One region of the Denitraticella aggregata genome, then DNA from elsewhere that is predicted to be linked to it. Evidence: predicted binding sites of a transcription regulator. Region 1 holds the regulator's gene; each other region holds the start of a gene.
What was found. The regulator HrcA, encoded in region 1, represses chaperone genes, less so after heat shock. The targets are predictions, from matches to a motif close to TNTTAGCACTCNNNGNCNNNGAGTGCTAANA.

Region 2: the regulator HrcA is predicted to act here: its motif matches at 1,322-1,352, upstream of rpoH (RNA polymerase sigma factor RpoH).
Region 3: the regulator HrcA is predicted to act here: its motif matches at 5,626-5,656, upstream of groES (co-chaperone GroES).

Annotation. Positions count from the first base shown of each region.
Region 1 covers NZ_JBLLNL010000002.1:47,298-57,609, forward strand. Annotated here, with positions in the region: gene dnaK (molecular chaperone DnaK) at 1-960, opposite strand, end outside; gene grpE (nucleotide exchange factor GrpE) at 1,082-1,663, opposite strand; gene ACKVEX_RS03605 (protein kinase domain-containing protein) at 1,856-3,220, shown strand; gene ACKVEX_RS03610 (hypothetical protein) at 3,232-4,251, opposite strand; gene hemH (ferrochelatase) at 4,549-5,646, opposite strand; gene hrcA (heat-inducible transcriptional repressor HrcA) at 5,684-6,712, opposite strand; gene ACKVEX_RS03625 (NAD kinase) at 6,819-7,703, shown strand; gene recN (DNA repair protein RecN) at 7,747-9,432, shown strand; gene fur (ferric iron uptake transcriptional regulator) at 9,490-9,918, opposite strand; gene ACKVEX_RS03640 (outer membrane protein assembly factor BamE) at 10,152-10,312, shown strand, end outside.
Region 2 covers NZ_JBLLNL010000003.1:179,159-189,470, forward strand. Annotated here, with positions in the region: gene ACKVEX_RS05795 (porin) at 1-1,086, opposite strand, end outside; gene rpoH (RNA polymerase sigma factor RpoH) at 1,378-2,226, shown strand; gene ACKVEX_RS05805 (SCO family protein) at 2,284-2,874, opposite strand; gene cyoE (heme o synthase) at 2,893-3,807, opposite strand; gene ACKVEX_RS05815 (COX15/CtaA family protein) at 3,773-4,810, opposite strand; gene ACKVEX_RS05820 (SCO family protein) at 4,814-5,374, opposite strand; gene ACKVEX_RS05825 (SURF1 family protein) at 5,364-6,065, opposite strand; gene ACKVEX_RS05830 (twin transmembrane helix small protein) at 6,219-6,413, shown strand; gene ACKVEX_RS05835 (cytochrome c oxidase subunit 3) at 6,419-7,273, opposite strand; gene ACKVEX_RS05840 (DUF2970 domain-containing protein) at 7,286-7,531, opposite strand; gene ACKVEX_RS05845 (cytochrome c oxidase assembly protein) at 7,531-8,106, opposite strand; gene ACKVEX_RS05850 (cytochrome oxidase small assembly protein) at 8,123-8,317, opposite strand; gene ctaD (cytochrome c oxidase subunit I) at 8,323-9,903, opposite strand; gene coxB (cytochrome c oxidase subunit II) at 10,029-10,312, opposite strand, start outside.
Region 3 covers NZ_JBLLNL010000001.1:521,068-531,379, forward strand. Annotated here, with positions in the region: gene petA (ubiquinol-cytochrome c reductase iron-sulfur subunit) at 1-413, shown strand, start outside; gene ACKVEX_RS02505 (cytochrome b) at 417-1,685, shown strand; gene ACKVEX_RS02510 (cytochrome c1) at 1,682-2,437, shown strand; gene ACKVEX_RS02515 (glutathione S-transferase N-terminal domain-containing protein) at 2,545-3,141, shown strand; gene ACKVEX_RS02520 (ClpXP protease specificity-enhancing factor) at 3,218-3,682, shown strand; gene ACKVEX_RS02525 (hemerythrin domain-containing protein) at 3,774-4,217, shown strand; gene ACKVEX_RS02530 (class 1 fructose-bisphosphatase) at 4,362-5,363, shown strand; gene groES (co-chaperone GroES) at 5,763-6,053, shown strand; gene groL (chaperonin GroEL) at 6,099-7,748, shown strand; gene ACKVEX_RS02545 (response regulator) at 8,094-8,780, shown strand; gene ACKVEX_RS02550 (sensor histidine kinase) at 8,755-10,296, shown strand.

The DNA.
Region 1 (10,312 bases):
GCAGGGTTCGATGGTGCGCTCGATCAGGTCCTCGACCATCGACTCGAACTTGGCACGCGTAATCTTGATCGCGAGGTGCTTCGGACCGGAAGCGTCGGCGGTGATGTAGGGCAGGTTGATCTCGGTCTGGCTGCCGGAGGACAGCTCGATCTTGGCCTTCTCGGCCGCTTCCTTCAGGCGCTGCAGTGCCAGCACGTCGTTCTTCAGATCGACGCCCTGTTCCTTCTTGAACTCGGTGACCACGTAATCGATTATGCGCTGGTCGAAATCCTCTCCACCCAGGAAGGTGTCGCCATTGGTCGCCAGCACTTCGAACTGGTGTTCACCGTCGATGTCGGCGATCTCGATGATGGAGATGTCGAAGGTGCCACCGCCGAGGTCGAACACCGCGATCTTGCTGTCGCCCGGCTTCTTGTCCATGCCGAAGGCGAGCGCGGCCGCGGTCGGCTCGTTGATGATGCGCTTGACCTCCAGACCGGCTATGCGGCCGGCGTCCTTGGTGGCCTGACGCTGGCTGTCGTTGAAATACGCGGGCACCGTGATGACTGCCTCGGTGACCGGTTCGCCGAGGTAGTCCTCGGCGGTCTTCTTCATCTTGCGCAGGGTTTCGGCGGACACCTGAGGCGGCGCGATCTTCTTGCCGCGAACCTCGACCCACGCGTCGCCATTGTCGGCCTTGACGATGGTGAAGGGCATCATCGCGATGTCCTTCTGCACTTCCTTCTCTTCGAAGCGGCGGCCGATCAGGCGCTTGACCGCGAATAGCGTGTTCCTGGCGTTGGTGACGGCCTGGCGCTTGGCCGGGGCGCCGACCAGGATCTCGCCGTCCTCGGCATAGGCGACGACCGACGGTGTCGTACGGGTGCCCTCGGAGTTTTCGATGACCTTGGGCTTGCCGCCTTCCATCACGGACACGCAGCTATTGGTGGTGCCCAGGTCGATCCCGATGATTTTTGCCATGATATGAATTCCTCTTGTCGATTCCGCTGAAGTCTGTCGTGGGCCGCATGCCGTGCCGACCCGTTACTGTTCCGAATATGGGGTGTGAAAGCCTCAGTTCAAGCCTCGGTCACGAAGCTGGTCAGCCCGACCGCGCCTTGGATACGACGACCATCGCTGGGCGGATCACCCGTTCATGCAACAGATAACCCTTTTGCAGTACGTTGATGACGGTGTTCGGCTCCGCGTCGGCTTCGATCGCGCTGATTGCCTGGTGGCGATTCGGATCGAAGCGCTGATTCATCGGATTCTCCTCGGCCAGTCCCTGACTCTCGAACGCCGCGACGAGCTGCCTGAGCGTGAGTTCGACACCTTCCTTGAGCTTTTCGACCGTCTGATTGTCGACCGCCAGTGCCGCCTCGAGGCTGTCCTTCACTGGCAGCATCGCCCCGGCGAATTTCTCACCGGCAAATTTCGAAGCCTTGGCGATGTCATCCTGCGCGCGGCGGCGCACATTCTCGGTCTCGGCTTTCGCACGCAGCCATGCGTCGTGGTGCTCTGCCGCCCTGAGCTCGGCGATGCGCAGCGATTCGGCGAGGCTCGGCGAAACGTCCGGACCTTCCGTAACGGTCGGGTCGGCGGAGATCGCGCCGTCGTCGCCGGAGCGGGCGGACTGGTTTTCGAGTTCGTCTTGCGGCGTCGCCGCCTGGTCCTTGTCCTGCATCGGTTTGCAACTCCTTGTATCTCTGAATTTGGGTGGATATTGGGGCCAGGTTGACGATTTTCAAGAGCGCATACGCATTTTTTTGGCGTCCGCGCGAGCGGCCTGTGGTCATCCGATCGACTTAGGCGCTAACATTCGGCATCGTCCGTGTAAAAGCGGCATCCCGTGCGTCCGGAGACATTCGATCGCAGCATGACTGACATCCCGGAAAAAATTGGGAAGTACCGCATCATCCGGGAAGTCGGGCGCGGTGCCACTGCGATCGTGTATCTGGCCGAGCATCCGGACCACAGGGATCCGGTCGCGATCAAGCATGTCCGGTTCAAGGACAAGTCCAAGGACGAAGCAAAGTGGAATCGGCGGTTGCTGAAACTGCTGAAGGCGGAGGAGGCGGTCGCGAGACGTCTCCATCATCCGGGCATCATCCGGATCTTCGAGGCGGTTCTGGACCCGGAGGAAGCCTATGTGGCGATGGAGTACTTCCCCGGTCAGTCGCTCGAGCGCTATTGCAGCTTCGAGCGGCTGCTGCCTATCCATCGAACCATAGGCATCGTCTTCAAGTGCTGCATGGCGCTGGATCACGCCTATCGGCAGGGCGTCGTGCATCGCGACATCAAACCGGCCAACATCCTGGTCGATGACGACGACAACGTGAAGATCACGGACTTCGGTCTCGCACTGAACATCAACAAGAAGATCGATACCGATTCGACCTTCATCATGGGCGTCGGCTCGCCGGCCTACATGAGCCCCGAGCAGATCAAGAGCTACCCGCTGAACCAGAAGACCGACCTGTATTCGCTCGGGGTCGTGCTGTTCCATCTGCTGGCCGGACGCCTGCCCTTCCGTGCGACCAATCCGGCGCAGCTGATCTACAAGATCCTGAATGCCGACCCACCATCGATCTCGATGCTGAACCCCGACGTGCCGGCGCAGATGGATGCGGTGATTCGCAAGGCGCTCGAGAAGGACTTGTACTCGCGCTACAAGAACGGGGCGGAGTTCGCCAAGGACCTGTCCGCAGTTCGCTACAAGATCGTCGACGATAGCTACGTGCCACCGGACACGAGTCGATTCGCCAGCCTGCGCAAGCATGCCTTCTTCACCGAATTCGACGACATCGAACTGTGGGAAGTGCTACGGATCTCGTCGTGGCGCAAGGTGGAGGCGAGAACGCTGATCTTTCTCGAGAATCATGCCGACCAGCGTTTCGGTGTGCTTCTCGACGGCGAGGTCGAGATCTCGGTCGAGGGCAGGCGGGTCTGCACGCTGGGTGACGGCGAACTTTTTGGCGAACTTGCCTGGCTGGATGCGGACGATCATCGCCACATGGGCACAGTCGTGTCCACGACGGCGACGACTTATCTCGAGGTCAGCCCGTCGGCGCTGGCGCTCGCGACCGAGGAGGTGCAGGCGCTGTTTCGGGAGCGGGTCGCGACCACGGTCGCGAAACGACTCGGCGCGGTATCCCGCCAGCTCGCGCGTGCCGGCGCGGCCGCGATCGAAGCGGACCATGCCCAGACCGATGGCATCGACCTGCGCCTTATGGATGACTGAGGAGCGGTCGCTCAGACGCTCAGGTCGATCTGGCGGACCGTGCCGACGCGGCCATCCTGCCCGACATAGACGCCGCTGCTGCGCATCACCCCCAGTGCTTGGTTGGCCGGGTTGCGCAGGTCGAACGGGGTGGCCACCCGGCCGAGATACAGGGCCCCGACGCCGGCTTCGCTCAAGGTCTGAAGCACGCCCTGTCCGTCGGCCGATGGTCGCCACAACCTGAGCTGCGTGTAGGCCGGATCGGCCTCGTCGATCCAGCCGTTGCCGTCCGAGTCGAGTGCCGACAGCTCGGCGAATCCATTGCCTGTGGTCGGACCGAACAGTTCGCGTCCGTCGTCGTTGCGGTCGAACGCCAGAAAACCGCGACCGCCGCCGAGCAGCGGAATCCGGTCGAGCTCACCGTCGGCATCGAGATCGAAGGCGAAGCGGGTGTCCTGGAGGCTGGCTGCCGGTCCGCCGAAATCGAGAACCAGCGGATCCTTCAGGCGTGCTTCGCCGGCCCGGAAGCTCACATTGACCGACTCCATGTAGCTGCGCGCCATCATGAAACCGACGTCGAAGCGGATCTCGCGGCCGTCGTCGGTGCGAACGACGCCACTCGCCTGGAAGGTCGTCTGCTCGAACTCGATGCGGGTCGCGCTCAATTCGTACTCGATACTGAACCCGGGGCCGCGACGGGTATCGCGTGCCGCCGCCGGCTGGCCATCAGCGGGAAGGGTAGGGTCGGCCCGATCGTCCAGCCGCAGCAGGCGCACGGGCCGACCGGTGAGCATCGCGATCATCGTCGCCATCAACCTCAGGTGCGGATCCGTGTCGAGCGGATCGACCTCGTCCGTCACGGTGCCGGTAGCGCTCTCCGCCAAGGCTTCGGGCGAGATCGTGACCCGGGCGGATGGAGAGGCCTGCGGACCGTCAGACCTGTTTCCGCCAGGACGCTCGCCGAACCACATCTCCAGCCGCTCCGAGACCTCGGTCCGACTGAAACTGAGGTGGGACGACTGCATCTGGATTTCGGACGAAGCGATGATCATGACCGGGGCTCTGCGGCGGGAAGCGCGCTCGCGACGCGAGCGCATGCTGGGGAGAGCGGCCAGTCACCGCTCGGACGGACTGCCAGTCTTCTCGCGTGATAACGGCAGCGTTCGCCCGGACTTTAGCGGCTTTGCGATGGATCGCCGAAGCTCACAGCGACCACTCCATCCAGCCCCGCAGACGACCGGTGTCCATCGCACCGGCCCTGTCGCGCGACTTCGCGCCCGTGCTTCAGGATCGCCCGCCAGCCGCCTAGTCCGCATCACAATGCGGACAGACGGCGTGAAGCATATCGGTCATGATGTGGCGCCGAGCTCCCGCGCGCGGTGGCGTGCCGACTCGAGTTCGCTGGCGGAAGGTTTCGGGATGTCCAGCCAGTTTCCCAGGTGAGCGCGTGCGATGCCGGTCAGGGCGCTGATCCAGTCATGACGCTCGTTCAGACACGGAATATAGTGAAAGGTCTCGCCGCCCGCGCCGAGAAAGGCCGCCTTGCACTCTAGTGCGATTTCCTCGAGCGTCTCGAGGCAATCCGACACGAAGCCCGGGCAGATCAGATCGACCCGCTTCAGACCCTGACGCGCCAAGGCTTCCAGCGTGGGCTCGGTGTAGGGCTTGAGCCATTCCGCCTTGCCGAAGCGGGACTGGAAGGTGAGCTGCCAACGCTCTGCCGGCAGTTGCAGCTTCTCCGCGACCAGACGCGCCGTCTTGTAGCACTCGCAATGATAGGGGTCGCCGAGATCCAGGGATCGTCGCGGCACGCCGTGAAAACTCATCACCAGTTTGTCGCCCTCGCCATTCTCCTTCCAGTGGTCGCGCACGCTCTGAGCCAGCGCAGCGATATAACCGGCATCGTCGTGGAAATTGCGCACGAAGCGGATCTCGGGCAAGTTGCGCCAATGAAGCATGCAGTCGGCAACCTCGTCCATCACGCTCGCGGTGGTGCTGGCTGCGAACTGCGGATAGAGCGGCACGACTAGGATGCGGGTGCAGCCCTCGCGCTTCATCTTCTCGAGGGTGTCGGGGATGGATGGTGCGCCATAGCGCATCGCCCACTCTACGCGTAGGTCGGGCAGGCCGTCCTTGTGCAGATAGCCGGCGACCAGCTTGGCCTGCTTCTCGGTGTGCACCTTCAGCGGCGATCCGTCATCGGTCCAGATGCTGGCGTACTTTTCGGCCGACTTGCGTGGCCGGGTATTCAGGATGATGCCGTTCAGGATCGGCCACCACACCAGACGCGGAATTTCCACCACCCTCGGATCGGACAGGAATTGCTTCAGATAGGGGCGCAGCGCTGACGCGGTCGGTGCCGCGGGGGTGCCGAGGTTGGCCAGCAGGATCCCGGTTCGGGGTGCTGTGCCATGCGTGTATTGGGGTTCGGGCCGGAATCGGGCCATGGGCATCCTTTTGCGAGAGAGGTTTGCAGCGCTTCGGTCAGTCCTTGCTGGACAGCGCGTTGGAAAGCAAGCGGGCGGTGATGTCCACGATCGGGATGACCTGGTCGTAAGCCATTCGGGTCGGGCCGATGACGCCGACCGAGCCCACGACCTTGCCGTTGACCTCGTAGCCGGCGGTGATGACGCTGCATCCGTCCAGTTCGGCCAGACCGGATTCGCCACCGATGTAGATCTGGACACCCTGGGCCCGATTCGACAGTTCGAGCAATTGCATCAGACCGGTCTTGCGTTCGAACAGCTTGAACAGTTCCCGGATACGGGTCATGTTCGACGACAGGTCCTCGACGTCGAGCAGGTTGGTCTCGCCGGACAGCACGTACTGGTCGTCGCGCGCCTGGAGCGCGTCGTTGCTGGCCTCGACCGCTGCGGTCATCAGCTCGGTGATGTCACTGCGCAGCTGCTGCAGTTCCGACTGCAGGCGGGTGTGCATTTCGTCCAGCGCATAGCCGGCGAAATGCGCGGTCAGGTAGTTCGCGGCTTCGGTCAGCTCGGACGGCGAATACTTGCGACGCGCCATCAGGATGCGGTTCTGGACATCGCCGGTGGTCGTGACGATGATCAGAAGGATGCGCGTATCGGACAGGCTGATGAACTCGATCTGGCGGATGCGCACACTGTCATGGCGAGGCGTGACCACGATACCGGCGAAGTGGGTGAGATCCGACAGCAGATGCGAGGCGGTGCTGATCAGCCGCTGGGGTTGATCCGGCTGCAACTGGCCGCGCAGGGTCCGGATTCGCGATCGTTCGAGCGGCTGGACCGTCAGCAGAGAGTCGATGAAGAACCGGTAGCCCTGCGCGGTCGGCATTCGGCCCGCCGACGTATGCGGGCTTGCGATGTAGCCCATTTCCTCGAGGTCGCTCATCACGTTGCGCACCGTGGCCGGCGAAAGCTCCAGACCGGAATGACGGGACAGTGCGCGCGAGCCGACAGGCTGACCTTCGGCGATATATCGCTCGATGAGCGTCTTGAGCAGAATCTGTGATCGTGCGTCGAGGGGCGTCATTTCATCACGGATTCTATAGGAGCCGGGCCGATTCACAAACGCGGGCAATCAGGGTGCGAGAAGCGCTTCGTCGATGACGAGCGATCATTATGGTTTAATCGGGTCCATGGGTCATAAATTCCAGATTATCGCGCTGGTCGGTAAGTTCCAGAGCCCGGATGTCGCCGAGGCGGTGCTTCGCATCGCCGATTTTCTGCGCGGTCGCGCTCACACGGTATGGATCGAACAGGGTACCTCGAGTTCCATCGGTATGGCCGGCGGTTTTCGGGTGGCAACCTATGACGAGATCGGGGAGGGCGCGGACCTCGCAATCGTGCTGGGCGGCGACGGCACGATGCTCAATACCGCCAGGCGACTCGCCGAACATGGCGTGCCGCTGGTGGGCGTCAATCAGGGGCGGGTCGGATTCCTGACCGATGTCGCGCGCGACGACGCGATCGACGGTGTGTCCGCGATGCTCGATGGCGCTTACGTCGAGGAGTGTCGCGTCATGCTCGCTGCCGAAGTGCTGCGTGGCGGCAACAGGGTGTTCCAGACGCTCGCGCTCAACGACGTCGTCGTCAACAAGGGCGACATCGGACGCATGATCGAATTCGGTCTGCGTATCGACGACGAGTTCGTCTACACGCAACGTTCCGACGGCATGATCGTGTCCACGCCGACCGGCTCCACCGCCTACGCATTGTCCTCGAACGGGCCGATTCTTCACCCCAAGGTCGGTGGAATCGCGATCGTGCCGCTGTGTCCGCATGCACTGACCGCGCGGCCGATCACGCTGCCCGACACCTGCTGCATAGACATCGACCTGCTCCCGCCACATGATGCACGGGTGCACTTCGACGGCCAGACCCGTTTCGATGCGCGCGCTGGCGACCGTGTCCGTATCACCCGGGCACCGCATTACGTGCGCCTGCTCCACCCCGACAGTTACAGCTATTTCGCGATGCTGCGCGAAAAGCTGCACTGGAGCGCGGTGCCCCGCCTGCCCTGAGTCACGCCGCAGCTTCGCACTTCTTTCCGACCAGACCCATCCCATGCTCAGACGTCTGACCATTCGAGATTTCGTGATCGTCGACCGGCTGGAACTCGAGTTTCGGCCTGGCTTCGGCGCGCTTACGGGCGAGACCGGCGCCGGCAAGTCGATCATGCTGGATGCGCTCGGTCTGGCGCTCGGTGGGCGCGCCGACTTCGCCAGTGTGCGCAGCGGACGGGGCAAGGCCGATATCGCGGCCGAGTTTGATCTCGCCGCGGGCAGCCCTCTGGTGGGGGTGTTGTCTGCTCAGGACATTCCGCTCGAGGAAGGCTTGGTGCTGCTGCGCCGCGTGGTCGAGGCGGGCGGGCGCTCGCGTGCTTGGATCAACGGTGTGCCAGTCAGTCTCGGACAATTGCGTGAGGCCGGCGAACGCTTGGCCGACATTCATGGCCAGCATGCCCATCATGCCCTGTTGCGCACAGAGGCTCAGCGCGCGCTGCTCGACACGCATGCCGGCGCGCAGCGCCTTGCGGCGCAGGTCGCCGATCACTATCGCGACTGGCAACGACTGGTCCAGTTGCGGCGCGAGGCGGACCGTGATTCGGCCGCCTCAGAGCGCGAGCGCGACCTGCTCGAATGGCAGCTCAAGGAACTCGACGAACTGGCGTTCGACAACGACGAATGGTCGGCAATCAACGCCGAGCAGAGTCGGCTCGCGCATGCGGCAAGCCTGATCGACGGCGCCGAGGCGGCGCTGGCGATGCTGGGCGAAGGCGATTTCGCCGTGATATCGCAGCTCCGTCAGGTGTCGGGCAGGGTCGAGGAGATGGCCGAGATCGACCACACGATCGCCGATGCCGCGGAGTTGCTGGCCAGCGCCGCGATCCAGGCGAACGAAGCGCTGCATGCGCTGCGGCGCTATCGTGACCGACTCGACCTCGATCCGGCGCGACTGGCCGCTGTGGATAGACGCATCGGCGCCGTGACCGATGTGGCGCGCAAATATCGGGTGAACCCTCAGGAACTGGTCGATCTGCGTGAAACCTGCGAGCGAACCCTGGCGGAACTGGTCGAACGGGCCGATCCGGTGCGCCTTGCCGAGCAGGAAGCGCGGGCGCGGAAGGTCTATCTCGAATCGGCCGGAAGCTTGTCCGACATGCGTCGCCCGGCGGCGCTGGCCTTGTCGCGCGAGGTGTCCGACGCGATGCAGGCGCTCGCGATGTCGGGCGGACGCTTCGAGGTGGCGCTGGAACCGCTCGCCGAGGGCAGCGCGCACGGACTCGAGCAGGTCGAGTTCAGGGTTGCCGCGAATCCGAACCAGTCACCGCGGTCGCTGGCCCGGGTCGCGTCGGGCGGCGAACTGTCGCGTATCGGCCTCGCGATCCAGGTGATGACCAGTCGCGATTCGGCCACACCGACGCTCATCTTCGACGAGGTCGATGTCGGTATCGGCGGGGGGGTCGCCGAGATCGTCGGTAAGCTCCTGCACAAGCTCGGGCAGCACCGCCAGGTGCTGTGCGTGACACACCTTCCCCAGGTCGCCGCCTGTGCCGACTGGCAGTGGAACATTGCCAAGACCCGCGATGGCGACGAGGTGCTGAGCACCGTGACCACGCTCGATCGCGACGGAAGGGTCGAGGAGATCGCCCGCATGCTGGGGGGCGTCAATATCACCGATACCACGCGCAGGCATGCTGCGGAAATGCTGGGATTGACATCGGGATGGACCAGTATGCCCGGCCATTGAGCCGTCGTGGGTGACGTCCGCCCGGTCGGCGTGACGCGGGTCGAATCGGATGCAGCGCTATTTTCGGTTTGGGCAGTCCGCCTTCAGACATTCGGCGTAGAGATAGAGTGCGTGCTCTTTCACTTCGAAGCCGCGCTCCTGCGCGATGCGAATCTGGCGCTTCTCGATTTCCGCGTCGAAGAACTCCTCGACTGCGCCGCACTCGAGGCACACCAGGTGATCGTGATGTCCGCCTTCGTTGAGTTCGAATACCGCCTTGCCGGCTTCGAAATAGTGCCGTTCCAACAGCCCGGCCTGTTCGAACTGGGTCAGGACGCGATAGACGGTGGCCAATCCGATGTCCATTCCCTCGCCCATCAGTGTTCGATAGACATCCTCGGCGGTGAGATGGCGCTGATCGGAGTGTTGAAAGAGGTCCAGTATCTTGAGTCGGGGATAGGTAGCCTTGAGGCCGATATTTTTCAGATTTCTCGAATTGTCGGTCATTGTCGCCCCAGTCGGGTGGCTCTCAAGAAAACGTCGGCACTCGCCGGTTCGCCGGTTCTCCCGGAGGCGCACGGCGTGCTCTGCAAGACGCGACGCGCGCTTAGCTGCGCAGAGCGACGGGCGCCCCTCAAAGGGATCAGGCACAGGCCTGAGCCCGCGTATGATATATTTTTTGCTCTTTTCTGAGAATGATTCGCCGTAAGGCGCAACAAACAGTCGATCAAGACCCCCTAATGCGCTCAAAATCCCTCGTCGTTGCCTTGTCCGCCATCGCTGTGCTCGCAGGCTGCTCCTTCGACAAGCTTGCCGGCAGCGTCAATCCATACAGGATCGATATTCGCCAGGGCAATTACGTCGATCAGAACATGGTTTCCGGCCTCAAGAAGGGCATGAC
Region 2 (10,312 bases), on a different contig from region 1:
GACACCCAGACCGAACAGGTTCTGGCTTTTACCCGTTTTCTCACCAAAACCAGCGCTGGTGTCGTCGTCGTTGCTGACGTAGTTGTAGGCAGCGTACAGCGTGGTGCGCGCGGACAGGCCGTGGGTGTAGGCCAGGGCGAAGCTCTTCGCCTTGCCCTCGCGGTAGTCAGGATCGGTCACGAGCTTGCCGTTGCCGTCCTGATCGCTCTCGCCGTAGCCGACATGCACCTTGCCGGCTGCGCCGACCGGGACGATCGCACCGACGTACCACAGATCGGCGTCGTTGCCCTTTACGTTACCCAGATCGCTACCGTCCTGATAGCTGGCGACGAACTTCGCGAAACCGAAGTCATAGCTACCACCGACAAACCATTCGTCGCTGGTCTTGGTGGAGGGCGTAACACCGGCGTTACCCTGGATGCTGTGGTAGGTGACGCCGACCGCGAGCGGGCCGTTCTTGTAGGTGAGGCCCAGGCCGTAGGCGTCGTCATCGCTCGGATCGAGTAGTTTGTTCGGGGGTGTCGCATCGTCGAACGTCGTCTGCTCGACACCACGTGCCGACCAGATACCACGGACGGTCAGGCCCGAGAACGAACCCGTATAGGTCACGGCGCTGTCCCAGCGAGCCGGCGAGGCGGCGAGGATCGACAGGCCAGCGGCACCGGCCAGTGTGGGATGCGGATCGAAGAGGTTCGCGCTGTTGACGGCGTTGAAGTCAACACCGGCCCAGTAACCCGGGGCGTACTGACGACCCAGCGCAACGGTACCCCAATCACCGGACAGGCCGACCAGCTGCTGACGAGCCCTGAGGCCGCCCGTCCCGATACCCTGGTTCTCATCGATGTTCAGACCGTACTCGAGCACGAACACCGCCTTGAGGCCGTTGCCGAGGTCTTCGGTGCCACGGAAGCCGATACGGCTACCGGCCAGAATGCCACTGACGACACCGGTGAAGTCTTCGCTACCCTGCGAACCCGCGGCGACTGCGGCATCGACGACACCGTAGACGGTGACGTTGGACTGGGCCATCGCGACTGGTGCGGCGACCATGCCGGCGATCGCCAGAGCAATCAGTTTCTTTTGCATGTGTTTCTCCTCTAGTTGAAGTTGAAACCGACTGGCGCCGGTCCGACTTACCTCTCGATTGAGAAGTTGAAGCCATTGTCCGAATGCGCGCCAGCCCATGCAAGTGCGGCAGAGGAAAAACGGCACAATTGACCGGCTCCTGTTGCGTGCATGCAACACGGTCGCCGTGAAAGCCGGGAGCGCTTGGCACCCGAGCGTGCACCGGCTTGACCGGCCTCGGGGGAACCTGCTGCGGATTTAGCACTCTCATGCGCAGAGTGCTAAAATAGCGCGCAAGGAGGGATCAAGCATATGAATCAAGCCCTGTCGCTGCCGACGCCGAGCGCGGTCGGCAGCATCGACCAGTACATCCAGACGGTCAACCGCATTCCGCTGCTGACCGAGCGGGAAGAACAAACGCTGGCCACCCGTCTGCAGCAGGACGGCGACGTGGGTGCCGCGCGGCAACTGGTGATGTCGCATCTGCGCCTGGTGGTCGCGATCGCACGCGGTTATCTGGGCTACGGCCTGCCGCATGCGGACCTGATCCAGGAAGGCAACATCGGTCTGATGAAGGCGGTCAAGCGCTTCGACCCGACGCGCGGCGTGCGGCTGGTGTCGTTCGCGATCCACTGGATCAAGGCGGAGATCCACGAGTACATCATCCGCAACTGGCGGCTGGTCAAGATCGCTACGACCAAGGCGCAGCGCAAGCTGTTCTTCAACCTGCGCAGCATGAAGACCACCACCGGCACGCTGAAGCATGACGAGGTGCAGGCGGTTGCCGAGCAACTCGGTGTCAAGACCGAGGAAGTGGTCGAGATGGAGACCCGCCTGACCGGTCGCGACATGCCGCTGGAAGGCGGCAACGACGACGAGGACGAGCGCTTCGCGCCGATCGCGTACCTGCCCGACCCGAACGCCGAACCGTCGGTGGTACTGGAACAGGCCGAGAACGCCCGCCTTCAGGAGCAAGGCCTGCATGACGCGCTGGCGAGCCTCGACGAGCGCAGCCGCGCGATCGTCAGCCGCCGCTGGCTGACCGAAGGCGACAGCGCGACGCTGCACGAACTCGCGGCCGAATACGGCGTGTCGGCCGAACGGATCCGCCAGATCGAGGCCAAGGCGATGCAGAAGATGCGGGGTCTGCTGGCCGCCTGATCGCCGCAGCCGCGCGTGTAACACCCGAGGCCATCTCCGGATGGCCTTTGCTTTTTGCTACTTGCCCGCGAGCAACTGCTTCACGTCCGCCGCGATGGTGTCGGCCGACTCCCCATGCCTCACGTACAGGCGCAACCGCCCCTGCGGGTCGAAGACGTAGGTGCCGGCGGAGTGGTCTATCGTGTAGTTCATGCCGCTGGTATCACCGCTCTTGCGGTAGAAGATGCGGAATTCCTTCGCGACCTCGGCGATCTGCTCGGGCGTACCGACCAGGCCCAGAAAGCGCGAATCGAAGGCCGGCACGTAACTGGCGAGCAGTTCCAGCGTGTCGCGTTCCGGGTCGACGGTGACGAACAGCACCTGCAGGCGGTCGGCGTCCGGTCCGAGCGCGGCCATGACCTCGCTCATAGTCATCATGCTGGTCGGGCACACGTCCGGACACTGCGTGAAGCCGAAGAACAGCGTGACCACCTTGCCCTTGAAGTCGGCCAGGGTGCGCGGCTCGCCGTGATGATCGGTGAGCGCGAGCGAGCGACCGTAATCGGCGCCGGTGATGTCGGTGCTCCGGAAGGTCGGGGCGGCGGGGTCGGAACAGGCTGCGACCGCGAGCAGGATTACGAACGCGGCCGCGAGAGAGGGAAATCGCATTAAACCATCTTGTGAGAGTCAGAACCTGAGGTAATGATCGGTCAAGAGGGCGGCGAAGAGCAAGAACAAATACAGGATAGAGAAGCGGAAGGTCTTGCGTGCCAGCGCATCGCTGTAATCGACATACAGACGCCACGCATGGTGCAGGAAGGTCGCACCGAGCGCGACCGCCGCCGCCAGATAGAGCCAGCCGCTCATGCGGGTCGCGAACGGCAGCAGCGTGACCGCGAACAGGATGCAGGTGTAGAGCAGCACCGACAGCCGGGTGTACTCGGACCCATGCGTGACCGGCAGCATCGGCAGGCCGGCGCGCGCATAGTCCTCGGTGCGATACAGCGCCAGCGCCCAGAAGTGCGGCGGCGTCCAGGCGAAGATGATCAGGAACAGCAGCAGCGCATCCGCGCTGACCTCGCCGGTGACCGCCGCCCAGCCGAGCACCGGCGGCATCGCACCGGACGCACCGCCGATCACGATGTTCTGCGGCGTGCGCGGCTTCAGCAGCACGGTGTAGACGATCGCATAGCCGACGAAGGTGGCCAGCGTCAGCCACATCGTCAGCGGGTTGACCAGTTGATGCAGGATCACGAGGCCGGTGCCGCCGAGCGCGGCCGCGAAGCCCAGTGTCTCGACCGGCTTGAGCTCGCCGCGCGGCAGCGGCCGGCCGCGGGTGCGGGCCATGTGAGCATCGATGCTGCTTTCGATCAGGCAGTTCATCGCGGCCGCCGCGCCGGCCACGAACGCGATGCCGACCGTGGCCGCCAGCACCACCGCCGGGTCGGGCAAGCCCCCCGACACGGCCAGGAACATACCGATGATCGCGCAGAACACGATCAGCGTATTGACCCTGGGCTTGGTCAGCACATAGAACGCGCGCAGCCGCCGGCCGGCGGCTGCGCGATCAAGCGTAAGAGTTCTTGTGTTCTGCGCGCTCATCGTCTCTCCTGACGGCCGTGACCGGGCGCGGCGCCCCGTTCAGCCGATATGTAATACACACCATCACCAGCAGCAGCAGCGCGGCGCCGGCATTGTGGGCCACCGCCAGCCACAGCGGCAGGCTGAACACCACGTTCGCGACCCCGATCAGCACCTGCAGCACCACCGCCGCCAGCAGGGCCAGGCCGATGCGCTGCGTGGCCTGGCGGCGCGACAGCAGCCACGCGAGACCGAACAGCGCCGAACCGGCCAACACCGCGCCGATGCGGTGCATCCAGTGGATCGCGGTCAGGGCCTCGAGCGACAGCAGCTCGCCTTCGGGCGTCATGCCGAGCTCGCGCACCACGTGAAACGCGTTCGCGTAGTCGACGTCCGGCCACCAGCTGCCATGGCAGGTCGGGAAATCGGTACATGCGAGCGCCGCATAATTGGTGCTGACCCAACCACCCAGCGTGATCTGCGCGACCAGTAGTATGAAGGCCAGCCAGGACAGAACCTGCACCAGCGGGGCGACCTCGACCCGGTGCACGCGGTACGCGCGCAGCGCCAGCACCGCGAGCATGCCCAGCACGGTCATGCCGCCGAGCAGGTGCGCGGTGACGATGGCGGGCTTGAGCAGCAGCGTCACCGTCCACATGCCGAGCAGCCCCTGGAAGACCACCACGCCCACCAGCGCGGTCGCGACCATCGGTGCGCTGCCCTGCTCGGCCCGACGACGCCACGCGAGCACCGCGATCGCGATGATCAGCAGGCCCAGCGTGGAGGCCAGATAGCGGTGGATCATCTCCTTCCAGGCCTTGGGCATGCTGACCGGACCATGCGGGTCTGCGCCATGGGCCTCGCGAATGTACTGCACCGCATGCGCAGGCGTCAGTTTTCCGTAGCAACCCGGCCAGTCCGGGCAACCCAGACCGGCATCGGCGAGGCGCACATAGGCGCCGAACACGACCACCAGGGTGGTCAGTATCAAGGCCAGCACGACGAGGCGACGATATGTGTTCATGACTCAACCCAGTCCGGAATATTTGAGCAGGCGCTGCAAATCCTTGATCACGAGCTTGATGTCCGCCTGCTCGGGGAACCGCATCATCACGTTACCGAGCGGATCGACCAGATAGACGAACACCCCCTGTTCGGCGCCCGGAAGCAGCGCGAGCCAGCCGGCGTCGGCATGCGCGACGCGCAGCTCGGCATGGGCATCGAGCAACGCGGGCGCAGGCGTGCCGCCGTCGGTGACCAGCCACAACCGCGACACGCGATCCATCTCCTTGCCCTGCGCAAGACGGGTCTGACGCGTCGCATACAGGGCCTGCTGGCACGCGTCGCCGCAGGCGGCCGGTCCCGCATAGACCAGGGTCCAGTGGCCGCTCATCGATCCGCGATCGACCGCTGGCAGACCCGCCGGCACCGACAGCGTCGCGTCGGGCAGCGGCCTGGGCGACATCAACTCGCCGTAATTCACGCTGTCCTGGGGTTTCCAGACATAGAACGCGAGATAAGATGCGATCACCGGCAGGGTGCACACCACGATGATCGCGGTGAGGGTGATCTTTGCGCTACGCTGCATCGGACCTGACACTCCTGTAGACATAGAAACCGGTCAGTGCGAGCGCAATGCCGGCGAACGAATACCACTGCAATGCATAGCCACGATGGCGATCCATGCCGGCGTCCGGGCGGGGCCAGTCGCGCACCAGGCCGTCATCCGACGACGAGGTCTGCTGCACGATCCAGTCCCTGACGGCGAGACCCGACCAGTCGCGGTAGCGCGCGACATCGATGTACTGCCACAGCGCGCCCTGCCCCGCCTCGGTCGCCAGTGTGAACGGCGCGGACTCCGGCTCGCGAACCTGTCCGATCACGGTGGTCGGCCCGAGCGCGGTCGGCACCGGTGGCAGCGTCGCACGATCCGGCCCGGCGAAGACCCAGCCCCGATTGACCAGCACCCACCCCTGCGCATTCGCGAGCTGCAGGGGGGTCAGCACATGATAGCCGGCCCGGCCGTCATACACCCGGTTGTCGAGGTAGATCGTGCCTTCCGCGCGCCAGTTGCCGGTCAAGGACACGTTCTGCCATTCGGCCGGCACCCCGAGGGTGTCCACCGGCACCGGCTCGGCCCTGAGCCCCGCGTCGATCCGCGCCTGAATATCCTGCTTTTCGGCGGCCCGTTGCATCTGCCAGTTGCCCAGCAGCGTCGTGCCCACGATCACGATCAGGCCGGCCAGCACCGGGACCGGGTGCAGTCGCGTCACAGTCATGCCGCTACGACCGCCGCGGCACCACCTTGCCGAAAACACGGCTGGACACGCGTCAGCCCCGCGCATTCCGGGCACTTTCGCGCGACAATGGACACCAAGAAAGCTCGTACCCACACCAAGCTCCAACCCCTGCAAAAGACCAGGAGACGCGCCATGCGCATCATCGTGATTCTGTTCATCTTCCTGATTCTGGCGAGCCTCGGCTCGGCGCTGCTGTTCCTGATCCGCGACAAGGGCACCGGCACCCGCACGCTGCACGCACTGGCGCTACGGGTGGGGCTGTCGATCGGCCTGTTCCTGATCCTCATGCTGGGTTTCGCGACCGGAATGATCACCGGCAAGTTATAAGCCGCTCACAGCCAATACACGACCACGAACAGGATCAGCCACACGACATCGACGAAGTGCCAGTACCAGGCCGTCGCCTCGAACGCGAAGTGATTGTCCGGCCGAAAATGGCCCTTGTGGATGCGCACGTACATCACGGTCAGCATGATCGCGCCGATCGTGACGTGCAAGCCGTGGAACCCGGTGAGGAGGTAGAAGGTCGAGCCGTAGATCCCTGAATCCAGGCGCAAATTCAGGTCGGAATAGGCATGGACGTATTCGTAGGCCTGGAAGCTCAGGAAGACCACGCCGAGCAGGATGGTCAGCAGCAAGCCCTTCTTCAGCGTCGCGCGATCGTTCTTCAGCAGCGCGTGATGCGCCCAGGTCAGCGTCGCGCCGGAGGTCAGCAGCAGCAGGGTGTTGAAGGCCGGGATGCCCCAGGCGCCCATCGGCGTGAACGCTTCGTAGACCAGCGGCCCCGCAGTCGGCCAGGTCGAATCAGTGAATTGCGGCCACAGCAGTTCGAAGTTCTCGCCGGTCGCGAGCCAGGGCACGCTGAACACGCGCGCATAGAACAGCGCACCGAAGAAGGCGGCGAAGAACATCACTTCCGAAAAGATGAACCAGCCCATGGACCAGCGGAAGGATCGGTCGACCTGCTTGCCGTACTGGCCGCTTTCGGACTCCTTCACCACCTGACCGAACCAGCCGAACATCATGTAGATCAACAGCGCGACGCCCAGGAAGAACACCAGCGGCCCCGGACCCACACCATTGAGCCACATCACCGCACCGGTGCCGAAAAGCAGCAACGCGATGGAGCCGAAGATCGGGTAGGTCGAAGGCTCGGGTACGAAGTATTTGTCCAGCGCGTGACTCATTGATTGACCCCCTTATTGTGATACCGAGATGACGAAGCGCACCAGTGCGACGATCGCCAGAACGAACAGGACACCCCCCAGTACGCCTGCGACGACGATTGCACGCGGGTCGAGCGAGGTCGCGTCGCTGATGTAGCCGCTGCGTTTGCGGATGCCCAGGAAGCCCCACAGCACCGCGCGAATCGTAGCCCAGAACCCGGCACGCCTCACCGTTTGCACCGACGCGTCCGTGTCCATGGCCTTCCTGTCCCCGGCCATCAGGATTCGTTGGCGGGCGCGGCCACCACCGACGCGCGGCGACCGGCGATCTCGAAGAACGTGTAGGACAGCGTGATCGTCGTCACATCCGCCGGCAGCGCCGGATCGAGCACGAAAGCGACCGGCATCGTGCGGCGCTCGCCCGGCGCCAGCGTCTGCTGCGTGAAACAGAAGCAGTCCATCTTCATGAAGTGCCGCCCCGCGACCTGTGGGCCGTAACTCGGCACGGCCTGTCCGGTGATCGGCTCCGCACGCGTGTTCGTGACCTCGTACGCGATCGTGGTCAGTTCCCCCGGATGCACGCGCACCGCGGTCTGCAGCGGACGGAAGGTCCACGGCAGATCGTGGTGGATGTTGGCATCGAACTGCACCGTGATCGTGCGTGACAGGTCGACCTGGGTGTTGACGACCTGGCTCGGCTGCAGGATGTTGTTGATGCCGGTCACCTCGCAGATCTTCTCGTAGAACGGCACCAGCAGAAAGCCGAAGCCGAACATCGCGACCGCGCCGAGCGCCAGGCGCTGCAACACCCTGCGATTCTCCCGTTCAAGCCTGTTCGTACGCTCGCCGCTCATAGCCCGCTCTCCGCGCTCATGCGCCCAACATCTTGTGCTTGATCACCACCAGCATGAAGAACCCGAACGCGACCGCCGCGAGCAGCAGGCCGGTGCGGACGTTCTTGGCCCGGCGCGGGTCCGGCCCGGGTGTGCGCCCGGCCGACGGCCCGCCCGCGCCGCCCTGCCCGGCATCGTGCTTCATCTGCGGCGTCGCGAGGTGCGTACTCACGCGGCTCACCTGAGCACCGGCGCTTCTTCGAAGGTGTGGTGCGGCGCCGGCGACGGCACCGTCCACTCCAGTCCTTCGGCGGCTTCCCAGGAACGGGCCGCGGCCTTCTCGCCGGAACCGCGCGCGGCCTTGATGACCACCCACAGGAAGATCAGCTGCGACAGCCCGAAGCCGAATGCGCCGATCGACGCGATCATGTTGAAGTCCGCGAACTGCAACGCGTAGTCCGGCACCCGACGCGGCATGCCGGCCAGGCCGAGGAAGTGCATCGGGAAGAAGGTGATGTTGAAGAAGATCAGCGACGACCAGAAGTGGATCTTGCCGACCGTTTCGTCCGGCATGCGGCCGGTCCATTTCGGCAACCAGTAGTAGGCACCGGCAAACAGCGCGAACAGGCTGCCGGCGACCAGCACATAGTGGAAATGCGCCACCACGTAGTAGGTGTCGTGGATCTGGATGTCGATCGGCGCGATCGCGCAGATCAGGCCGGTGAAGCCACCCATCGTGAACACGAAGATGAAGCCGGTCGCCCACAGCATCGGCGTCTCGAATGTCATCGAGCCACGCCACATCGTCGCGATCCAGTTGAACACCTTCACGCCGGTCGGTACCGCGATCAGCAGCGTCGCGTACATGAAGAACAGCTGACCGGCGGTGGGCATGCCGGTGGTGAACATGTGGTGCGCCCATACCACGAAGGACAGGATCGCGATCGACGAGGTCGCATACACCATGGACGCGTAGCCGAACAGCGGCTTGCGAGCGAAGGTCGGGATGATCTGGCTCACGATGCCGAAAGCCGGCAGGATCATGATATAGACCTCGGGATGCCCGAAGAACCAGAAGATGTGCTGGTAGAGCACCGGATCGCCGCCGCCGGCGGCGTTGAAGAAGCTGGTGCCGAAGTGGCGATCGGTCAGCAGCATCGTGACCGCACCGGCCAGCACCGGCATCACCGCGATCAGCAGGTAGGCAGTGATCAGCCAGGTCCAGCAGAACAGCGGCATCTTCATCATCGTCATGCCGGGCGCGCGCATGTTGAGCACGGTCACCACGATGTTGATCGCGCCCATGATCGAACTGATGCCCATGATATGGACCGCGAAGATCGCCATGTCCATGCCCATGCCCATCTGGATCGACAGCGGCGGGTACAGCGTCCAGCCGGCGGCGGTCGCGCCGCCCGGCACGAAGAAGGAGCCGATCAGCAGGATCGCCGCGGGCGGCAGCAGCCAGAAGCTCCAGTTGTTCATCCGCGCGAAGGCCATGTCGCTCGCGCCGATCATCAGCGGGATCTGCCAGTTCGCGAAGCCGACGAAGGCCGGCATGATCGCGCCGAACACCATGACCAGCCCGTGCAGCGTGGTGAGCTGGTTGAACAACTCGGGTTCGACCACCTGCAGGCCGGGCTGGAACAGTTCGGCCCGGATCGTCAGCGCCATCACACCTCCGGAGAGGAACATGATGAAACTGAAGATCAGGTACATCGTGCCGATGTCCTTGTGGTTGGTGGTGGTGATCCAACGCATCAACCCGGTCGGGCCGTGATGATGATCATGCAACTGATCAGGGGTTACCGCCGCCATGCTGCCTCCTTCGCTGACCGGTCGGGCGCGCCCTTCCGGATGGTGATTGCATTGTTTCAAGGCTTGCGGGCATGGGCTGAACGCCCGCTGCCCGCAGCATCATTCTCGTCGTGCAGGGGAGGCGATCAACCGCCTCGCGCGCCCGCGACCTCGTCCGGCATGACCGCGTCGCCGATCGCGTTGCCCCAGCCGTTGCGCAGGTAGGTGGTCACCGCCGCGATGTCCGCGTCGGACAGCTGAGCGCCGAACGGGGCCATCGCAGTCCCCTCCCTGCCCTTGAGCACGACAGCGAGCAAGTCGTCATGCGGTCCCTGAACCAGTGCCGAGCCGTCCAGCGCCGGGAAGGCTGGCGGGATGCCGGTACCCGCCGGCTGGTGACAGGCCGCGCAGTTGGCTGCATAGACTTCGG
Region 3 (10,312 bases), on a different contig from region 1:
AGATGATGACCGTGGAATGGCGCGGCAAGCCGGTCTGGATATTGCGGCGCACGCCCGAAATGCTCGAATCCCTGGAGAAGACCGACCCACTGGTCGCCGACCCGGAGTCGAGGCAACCACAGCAGCCGGACTATGCCCAGAACCAGCACCGCTCGATCAAGCCCGAGTTTCTGGTCGCGGTCGGCATCTGTACCCACCTCGGGTGTTCGCCGTCCGAACGCTTCCGCACCGGCGCAGCCAGTGGTGTCAGCGACGATTGGCCCGGTGGTTTCTTCTGCCCGTGTCACGGCTCCTTCTTCGATCTGGCGGGTCGCGTGTATCGCAGCATGCCGGCGCCGACCAACCTCGAAGTTCCTCCTCACAAGTACCTCACGGACGCCACGCTGGTCGTGGGTGAAGACGATAGGGCCTAAGCGATGACGACCAAATCTCAGTCTATGTTGAACTGGATCGACGCGCGCTTTCCGCTGACGTCGAGCTACAAGGCGCACCTGTCCGAGTACTACGCGCCGAGAAACTTCAATTTCTGGTACTTCTTCGGTTCGCTGGCACTGCTGGTGCTGGTCATTCAGATCGTGACCGGCATCTTCCTCGTCATGCATTACAAGCCGGATGCCAGTCTCAATGTGTCCGGCATTCCGGTCGCGTTCGCGAGCGTCGAATACATCATGCGCGAGGTGCCGGGCGGATGGCTGATCCGCTATCTGCATTCCACAGGTGCGTCGGCCTTCTTCATCGTAGTGTATCTGCACATGTTCCGCGCACTGCTTTACGGTTCGTATCGCAAACCGCGCGAACTGCTGTGGATCTTCGGCGTGCTGATCTTCCTGGTGCTGATGGCCGAGGCCTTCATGGGCTATCTGCTGCCATGGGGGCAGATGTCGTTCTGGGGGGCGCAGGTCATCATCAACCTGTTTTCCGCGATTCCGGTCATCGGCCCGGACCTCTCCACCGTGATTCGCGGCGATTTCGTGATCGGTGACGCGACGCTGAACCGCTTCTTCGCGCTGCACGTGATCGCGGTGCCGCTGGTGCTGCTCGGTCTGGTGGTCGCCCACCTGATCGCGCTGCACGAAGTCGGGTCGAACAACCCGGACGGTGTCGAAATCAAGAAGAAGAAGGACGCGAACGGCATTCCGCTCGATGGCATTCCGTTCCATCCGTACTACACGGTCAAGGACATCGTCGGGGTCGGCGTGTTCCTGTTCTTCTTTTCGTGGGTGGTGTTCTTCATGCCCGAGGGGGGCGGTTACTTCCTCGAGTACAACAACTTCATCCCGGCCAATCCGATGGTGACGCCGCCGCACATCGCGCCGGTCTGGTACTTCACGCCGTTCTACTCGATCCTGCGCGCAGTCACCTTCCCGTTGTTCGGTATCGATGCGAAGTTCTGGGGCGTGGTGGCGATGGGTGCGGCGGTCGTGATCCTGTTCTTCCTGCCGTGGCTGGATCGCAGCCCGGTGAAGTCCATTCGCTACCGTGGGCCGATCTACAAGATCGCGCTCACCGTCTTCATCGTGTCCTTCTTCATTCTCGGCTATCTGGGCGTGCTCGCACCGACGCCGGCGCGCACCCTGCTGGCGCAGATCTGCTCGGTGCTGTACTTCGCATTCTTCCTGCTGATGCCCTGGTACAGCAAGATCGACAAGTGCAAACCCGAACCGGAAAGGGTGACCTCCAAATGAGTATGCGTATGATCAAGACCTTCAAGCGGTTCGCAGCGGCGCTGCTGTTCGCACCGGCATTGGCGTTCGGAGCCGCTGCCTCGCTCAACCTGGACCGTGCGCCGGTCAGTACCGATCCGGCCGCGCTGCAGCATGGCGCCAAACTGTTCGTCAATTACTGCCTTAACTGCCACAGCGCGAGCTTCGTGCGTTACAAGCAGTTCAATGAGTTCGGCCTCACCGATGACGAGATCCGGAACAATCTGATGTTCACCGGCGAGCGCATCGGCGACCTGATGAAGATCGCGATGAGGCCGGGCGATTCCGCAGGGTGGTTCGGCGCGGCACCGCCCGACCTGACCCTGGTCGCGCGGCAGCGCAACTCGGGCGACGGCAGCGGCGCGGACTGGCTTTACACTTACCTGCGGCAGTTCTACCGTGATCCGGCGCGGCCGACCGGCTGGAACAACCTGGTCTTCCCGAACGTCGGGATGCCGCACGTTTTCTGGCAGCTCCAGGGCGACCAGGTCGCGAACTTCACGGAGAACGGCGACGGCACCACCAGTGTAGCGCTCGAGCTGGTCAAACCGGGCGCTATGTCGGCCCAGGAGTACGACGAGGCGGTCGCCGACCTTGTGTCCTTCCTGGTGTGGATGGGTGAGCCGGGTGCGGAAAAGCGCAAGTTCATCGGATATTTCGTATTGATCTTCCTCGTCGGGTTCTCCATTCTGGGCTACGCACTGAAGAAGAATTACTGGAAAGACATCCATTAAGCGCAGAGCGGTGCGTCGGCCCCGAGCCGATGTGCCTGCCGCGCCCTACGCACCACGCGATTCTCGTGTGGTGCGCTTTTGCTTTAGGAATCCGGAGTTAGCAGACCATGATGACCCTTTATTCCGGGACGACCGATCCTTTCAGTCACCGTTGCCGGATCGTTCTTTATGAGAAGGGAATGGACTTCGAGGTGATCGACGTCGATCTCTACAACAAGCCCGAAGACATTGCAGTGATCAATCCGTACAACCGGGTGCCGGTCCTGGTGGATCGTGATCTGGTGCTGTACGAGTCGAACATCATCAACGAGTACATAGACGAGCGCTTTCCGCATCCGCAGTTGATGCCGCCGGATCCGATCATGCGCGCCCGTGCGCGGCAGCTGCTGCATACGTTCGAGCAGGAATTGTTCGCCCATATCGACGCGTTGGAGAAGGGCGGCAAGACGGCGGACAAGAATCGCGCCCACGTGCGGGATCAGCTCGTGCAATTCGCCCCGGTCTTCACGCGGCAGAAGTTCATGCTGGGTGACGAGTTCTCGATGCTGGATGTCGCGATCGCTCCGTTGCTGTGGCGGCTCGAGCATTACGGCATCGAATTGCCCAAGACGGCGACCGCGATCATGAAATACGGTGAGCGCATCTTCAGTCGTCAGGGTTTCATCGACGCACTGACGCCGTCGGAGAAGGTGATGCGTCGCTGAACCGAAATCACTCATCCGTGAAGCGGGCGGGCGACTGTCTGTCCAGCGGAGGGATTCAAGGCCGAGTTGACCACCGATGACCACAGTTTCGACCAAACCCTACCTGGTCCGCGCCATCTATGAATGGTGTGTGGATCAGGGTTTTACCCCGCATCTGGCGGTGATCGTCGACGAGCGCGTCTTGGTTCCGCCCGGTTACGCGCGTGAGGGCCAGATCGTGCTCAATTTGGGGCCCGATGCGACGAACAACCTGCTTATGGGAAACGACACGATCACCTTTCAGGCGCGCTTCGGAGGCGTGTCTCATTCGCTGCTGGTGCCGATGAGCAACGTGCTCGCGGTCTATGCCCGCGAGAATGGCCAGGGCATGGCCTTCGAGGCCGATCCCGGTTCCCCGCGAAGGAAGGCGGACGGGCACGAGGACTCACCGGACATCGAACCACAGCATGCCACCGACGATGTGTCCGACGCAGACCGATCCGATGGTGGCGACGAACCACCGGCTCCGCCACGCGGCAGTCACCTGAAGATCGTCAAATGAGTGTAAGCGTGGATCCGACCCGAGTGTCGACGTCGGCCGTCAGGGCGGCGATGCGCGCCGGACAGGATCGCACTGAACTGGAGTGAGTTCGATGTCATCACTGGAATGGAACGATTCGCTGGAACTGGGTCTGGAGCCGATGGATGCGACACATCGTGAATTCGTCGAGTGCTATCAGGCGCTGGCTGCAGCGGACGCGACGAGCTTTCTCGCAGCCTACGACCGCTTCATCGAGCATACCGTGGCCCATTTCGAGCAGGAGAACCGCTGGATGGAAGCGGTCAACTTTCCGGGCTGCCACCGGGCGGAGCACGATCGCGTCCTCGCGGTGATCCGCGATGTGCGCAAACGGGTCGAGGCCGGCGACATGTTTCTCGGACGTCGGTTGGTCGAGGAGTTGCCCGCCTGGTTCGAGAATCACGCCGTTGGCATGGATGCCGCGCTTGCCCACTACCTGGGTCAGGTGAACTTCGACTTCGCCACCGGCAAGGTCGCGAATCCGGCCGCGGCCTCCGGCGCGGCCTGCGCCTGCTGATCGCCCGCGCGCCTCGAGGGCGGTCGCGAACGGCTGATTCGTTTGGCTGCGTCCGCGATCCGGGATGCATGGTCTTGCGACAACGGGGATAATTGCGTCCATTCGAACATGGCCCGGCGCAGGCGGGCACACAGGAGCCCATTGATGAGACGCGTCACCCTTCCCCAGTATCTGATCGAACAGCAGCGTGCAGCGCGGATCAACCCGGATCTGCGTCTGCTCATCGAAGTCGTCGCGCGCGCGGTCAAGGCGATCAGCGTGAATGTATCCAAGGGTGCCCTGGCGGATCTGCTGGGCGAGGCGGGCACCGACAACATCCAGGGCGAAGCGCAGAAGAAGCTCGATGTGATCGCGAACGAGATCCTGCTGCAAGCCAACGAGTGGGGTGGCCACCTCGCGGCGATGGCCTCGGAGGAGATCGAGGAGGTGCATCAGATTCCGTTCGACTATCCCAAGGGCGGTTATCTGTTGCTGTTCGATCCGCTCGACGGATCGTCGAACATCGATGTGAACATCTCGATCGGCACCATCTTTTCGGTGTTGAAGAATCCGGCCAGCGATTCGGATCCGACCGAAGCTTCCTTCCTGCAGCCCGGACGCGACCAGGTCGCAGCGGGCTATGCGCTGTATGGCCCCTCCACGATGCTGGTGCTGACGCTGGGCCACGGCGTGCATGGCTTTACGCTGGACCGCGAGATGGGCAGCTTCGTCTATACGCACCCGTTCATGACCGTGCCGGTGGAGACCCAGGAATACGCAATCAACGGTTCCAACATGCGCCACTGGGAAGCGCCGGTGCAGCGCTATGTCAGTGAGCTGCAGGCAGGGACCGCCGGGCCGCGCGGCAAGGACTTCAATACCCGCTGGGTGGCGTCGATGGTCGCGGACGTGCATCGGATCCTCGCGCGCGGCGGCATCTTCATGTACCCGCTGGACGCCAAGTGCGCGAACGTGGGCGGCAAACTGCGCCTGATGTATGAAGCCAACCCGATGGCGATGATCGTCGAACAGGCCGGTGGCGCGGCGACCACCGGACGCCAGCGCATTCTGGACCTGATGCCGACCCGGCTGCATCAACGCGTGCCGGTCATCCTGGGCTCGTCCGCCGAAGTCGAGCGGGTCACCGCCTATCATTTCGAGAGCTGACGCGGGGATCGATCGTCACGCGGCCGGCGGCCGTCCCGGAGGAAGAACGGGCCGCGCCCTTCCCCGGAGGTTTCCGGCATGCTGCGGGATTCGTCGGCGGCTGCAGCGGTGCGCCTGTTTCATGCTGCAGCCGCCGACCGCGGGACGCGCCAGGCTGATGGCCGGTTTTCGGCGACGATCGGCCCCCGCGTCGCCCCGTTTCAGCCTCCACTGAAAAAAATCCTTTCGTTCTGCCCTTGAAAACGGACAGGGTCGTCCCTATTATTAGCACTCGTTGGCAGTGAGTGCTAACAGTCGTGTCCTCAGGAAGCTGTCGGACTTGAGGCCGGCTCTTAGTAGAAACAATCGATGCGGGCGATGGCCCGCGAATACTGAGTTCGAAACAAAGGAGTGAAGTCGATGAATATTCGTCCCTTGCATGATCGTGTGATCGTCAAGCGTCTCGAAGCCGAACGCAAGACCGCCAGCGGTATCGTGATTCCCGACTCGGCGGGCGAGAAGCCGGACCAGGGTGAAGTGGTCGCCGTCGGCAATGGCAAGATCCTCGACGACGGCAAGGTCCGTCCGATGGCCGTCAAGGCCGGTGACAAGGTGCTGTTCGGCAAGTATGCCGGTCAGTCCGTGAAGGTCGAGGGCGAGGAACTGCTCGTCATGCGCGAAGAAGACATCATGGGTGTCGTCGAAGGCTGAGCGCCTCTTTCTTCATAGATCAACGAATTCAAGGAGTAGGCAAGAATGGCAGCTAAAGAAGTCAAGTTTGGTGATTCCGCCCGTGACCGCATGGTCGCGGGTGTCAATGTCCTGGCCAATGCGGTCAAGGTCACGCTCGGTCCCAAGGGTCGCAACGTCGTGCTCGAGCGCTCCTTCGGAGCCCCGACCGTGACCAAGGACGGCGTGTCCGTCGCCAAGGAAATCGAACTGAAGGACAAGTTCGAGAACATGGGCGCTCAAATGCTCAAGGAAGTCGCGTCCAAGACCTCCGATATCGCCGGTGACGGCACGACCACCGCGACCGTGCTGGCCCAGTCCATCGTGCGCGAAGGCATGAAGTTCGTGGCCGCCGGCATGAACCCGATGGACCTCAAGCGCGGCATCGACAAGGCGGTCATTGCCGTAACCGAAGAGTTGAGGAAGCTGTCGAAGCCGTGCTCGACCAGCAAGGAAATCGCGCAGGTCGGCTCCATCTCCGCGAACTCCGACAGCAACATCGGTCAGATCATCGCCGACGCGATGGAGAAGGTCGGCAAGGAAGGCGTGATCACCGTCGAGGATGGCAAGTCGCTGCAGAACGAACTCGACGTGGTCGAGGGCATGCAGTTCGACCGTGGCTACCTCAGCCCGTACTTCATCAACAACCCGGACAAGCAGGTCGCGATCCTCGAGAACCCGTACGTGCTGCTGTTCGACAAGAAGATCTCCAACATCCGTGATCTGCTACCGGTGCTCGAACAGGTCGCCAAGTCCAGCCGTCCGCTGCTGATCGTCGCCGAAGACGTCGAGGGTGAAGCGCTGGCGACGCTGGTGGTGAATAACATCCGTGGCATCCTGAAGACCTGCGCAGTCAAGGCCCCGGGTTTCGGCGATCGTCGCAAGGCGATGCTGGAAGACATCGCGGTGCTGACCGGTGGTCAGGTCATCGCCGAGGAAGTCGGTCTGACTCTGGAGAAGGCCGGTCTTGAAGAGCTCGGCCAGGCAGCCCGCATCGAGATCGGCAAGGAAAACACCATCATCATCGATGGCGCCGGTGACGAGAGTCGTATCGAGGCGCGCGTGAAGCAGATCCGTGCTCAGATCGAAGAGGCGACCTCCGACTACGATCGCGAGAAGCTGCAGGAGCGCGTGGCCAAGCTGGCCGGTGGTGTCGCTGTGATCAAGGTCGGTGCCGCGACCGAAGTCGAGATGAAGGAGAAGAAGGCCCGCGTCGAAGATGCGCTGCACGCGACCCGTGCCGCGGTCGAAGAGGGCATCGTCCCGGGGGGCGGCGTCGCACTGCTGCGCGCGCGTGCCAACTTGGGCCAAGTCAAGGGCGACAACCATGACCAGGACGCAGGTATCACCATCGTGCTGCGTGCGCTGGAGCAGCCGCTGCGCGAGATCGTCGCCAACGCCGGTGACGAGCCGTCAGTGGTCGCGAACAGGGTCGGTGAGGGTTCCGGCAACTTCGGCTACAACGCCGCGACCGGAGAGTACGGTGACATGGTCGAGATGGGCGTGCTGGATCCGACCAAGGTGACCAGGACCGCGCTGCAACATGCCGCTTCGGTCGCCGCGCTGATGCTGACCACCGACTGCATGATCGGTGAGTTGCCGGAGGACAAGCCCGCTGGCGGCATGCCGGACATGAGCGGCATGGGCGGAATGGGTGGCATGGGCATGGGCATGTGATGCCGGCCTGACGTTTCCGGACCGCAAGGTCCGCGTATCGGCCCCGCTTCGGCGGGGTCGATTGCGTTTACGCAAGCGTGTAGATCCGGGGCGGGGCGGGCGCGATCGGTGAGGGCAATAGCACGGGTCGCGTCAGCGGACGAGCGAACTGTCACACGCAACGTCGAAGCGTGTGATAATGCGTCCCTGTATCGACAAAAGGCGACAGGAAACCTCCACGACTGGGTGGGGATTCCCCGGAGCGCGTGCCCACAAGGCATAGCGTTTCCGATCGACCGAGCAGAAGGAGAACAGCGGGAGTAATTTATTCCTGCCTGCTTACAGTCAACTTACACCCCAAGACTCATGCGCATTCTGCTTGCTGAAGATGACCCGGTCATTGCAGATGGGCTGGGCAGGGCGCTCAGGCGCGCCGGGTATGCGGTCGATCATGTCGCTTCGGGCGCCGACGCGGATGCCGCCCTCGCGTCACAGCCCTATGATCTGCTGATTCTCGATCTGGGTCTGCCCAGGCTGCCGGGCATCGAGGTGCTGAAGAGACTGCGCTGTCGTAAATCGGCCATGCCGGTGTTGATTCTGACCGCCCAGGACGGTGTGGAGGAGCGGGTTCGCGGACTCGACGCCGGCGCCGACGACTACCTGACCAAGCCGTTTGCGCTGCCAGAACTCGAGGCGCGTGTTCGCGCACTGACGCGCCGCGGCACCGGCCAGCCGCGCTGCATCGAGGTCGGCCGTCTGAGCTACGACCAGGCGGACCGGGTGGCGCGCATCAATGGTGACATGCTCGAACTGTCCGCGCGCGAGATCGGTCTGCTGGAAGTCTTCGTGCTGCGGGTCGGACGTCTGGTGAGCAAGGATCAGCTGGTCGACCACCTGTGTGGCTGGGGCGACGAGGTGTCGAGCAATGCGATCGAAGTCTATGTACACCGCCTTCGCAAGAAGCTCGAAGACAGCGGGGTCAGAATCGTGACCGTGCGCGGTCTCGGCTACTGCCTGGAAAGCCCGGATGTTGCGCAGGCGTCGAAAGCCTGACCGGGGGGGGGGCGCCAAGGGTCCCTCCCAGCCGAACTCGCTGTTTGGCGAGATCCTGGACTGGATGCTGGCGCCGCTGTTGTTCCTGTGGCCGATCTCCATCATCATCACGCACAACGTTGCGGACCAGATCGCGAACGAGCCTTATGATCTGGCGCTCGCCGACAACGTGCGCGCGCTCGGGCGCCTGGTGGCGCTCTACGACGGCGTCGTGGCGGTCGACTTTCCGGCCCCGCCGCGGGCCCTGTTCCGGTCGGACCAGGACGATGTCGTCTACTACCAGGTCGCGCTGTCGGACGATGTCGTGGTCACCGGAGACAAGGAGATCGCATGGGTGGCGCCGCCGCGCAACCTGATCCCGGAGCAGATCATGCTGCGCGACGATTTCGTGCAGGGCGAGCAGGTCCGCGTGGCCTACCAGTTCCTGCAGGCCTCGTCGGGAAGTGACGTGGAACTGGTGCTGGTGCAGGTCGCCGAAACCCGCAACAAGCGCAGCAATCTGGCTTCGCGGGTGGTGACCGGCGTGTTGCTGCCGCAGTTCGCGATCATCCCGCTTGCGGTGGTGCTGGTGTGGGTCGGTCTGACCCGCGGTATCGCGCCGCTGAATCGGCTGCAGAGCCGGATCCGGCGGCGACGCCCGACCGACCTGTCGCCGATCACGCCGGCCAGCGTCCCTGAGGAGGTTAGACCGCTGATCGTGTCCTTCAACGACATGATGGCTCGTCTGGAGGAGAACCTGCAGTCGCAGCAGCGATTCATCGCGGACGCGGCGCACCAGATGCGCACGCCGCTGACCGGCCTGAAGATGCAGACTGAACTGGCGCTGCAGGAGGCCGATCCGGAGCAACTGCGTCAGTCGCTGAAGCAGATTGCCGAGAGCACCGATCGGGCTTCGCATCTGATCAACCAACTACTGTCGCTGGCGCGCGCAGAGGCGACCACGGAGAAGATCTATGCGGTCGAGCAGGTCGATCTGGAAGCGGTCATTCGCGAGGTTGCGCAGGAGCTCTTCCCTAGTGCGCTCGCGAAGGACATCGATTTCGGCGTCGAGTACAGCGGCCAGCTGCTGCTGATCGACGGCAACACCGTGCTGCTGCGCGAGATGATCAAGAACCTGATCGACAACGCGATCAAATACACGCCCCGCGGCGGCAGCGTGACTGCGCGTGCGCGTGTCGCGGGCGCGGTGATCTTCGAGGTCGAGGATAGCGGCGTGGGCATTCCGGAAAGCGATCGCGACCTGGTGTTCGAGCGCTTCTACCGCGTGCTCGGCAGTGGCGAGAGTGGATCCGGGCTGGGTCTGCCGATCGTCCGGGAGATCGCGGATCTGCACAGCGCGACGGTCAGCCTGAACGCAAATGCGTCGGGTCAGGGCACACTCGCGCAGGTGGTGTTCCCGAGGGGGCAGATCGCGATGCCCCTGCCGCCGCCGCGTCTGAGCGACACGTCATCGACGCAGCCTCAGCGCACCGGGCCCGCCGAGGCCGTCTACGGGACAGATCGATTCGGTGTCTGATTGATTTGACGGCGGT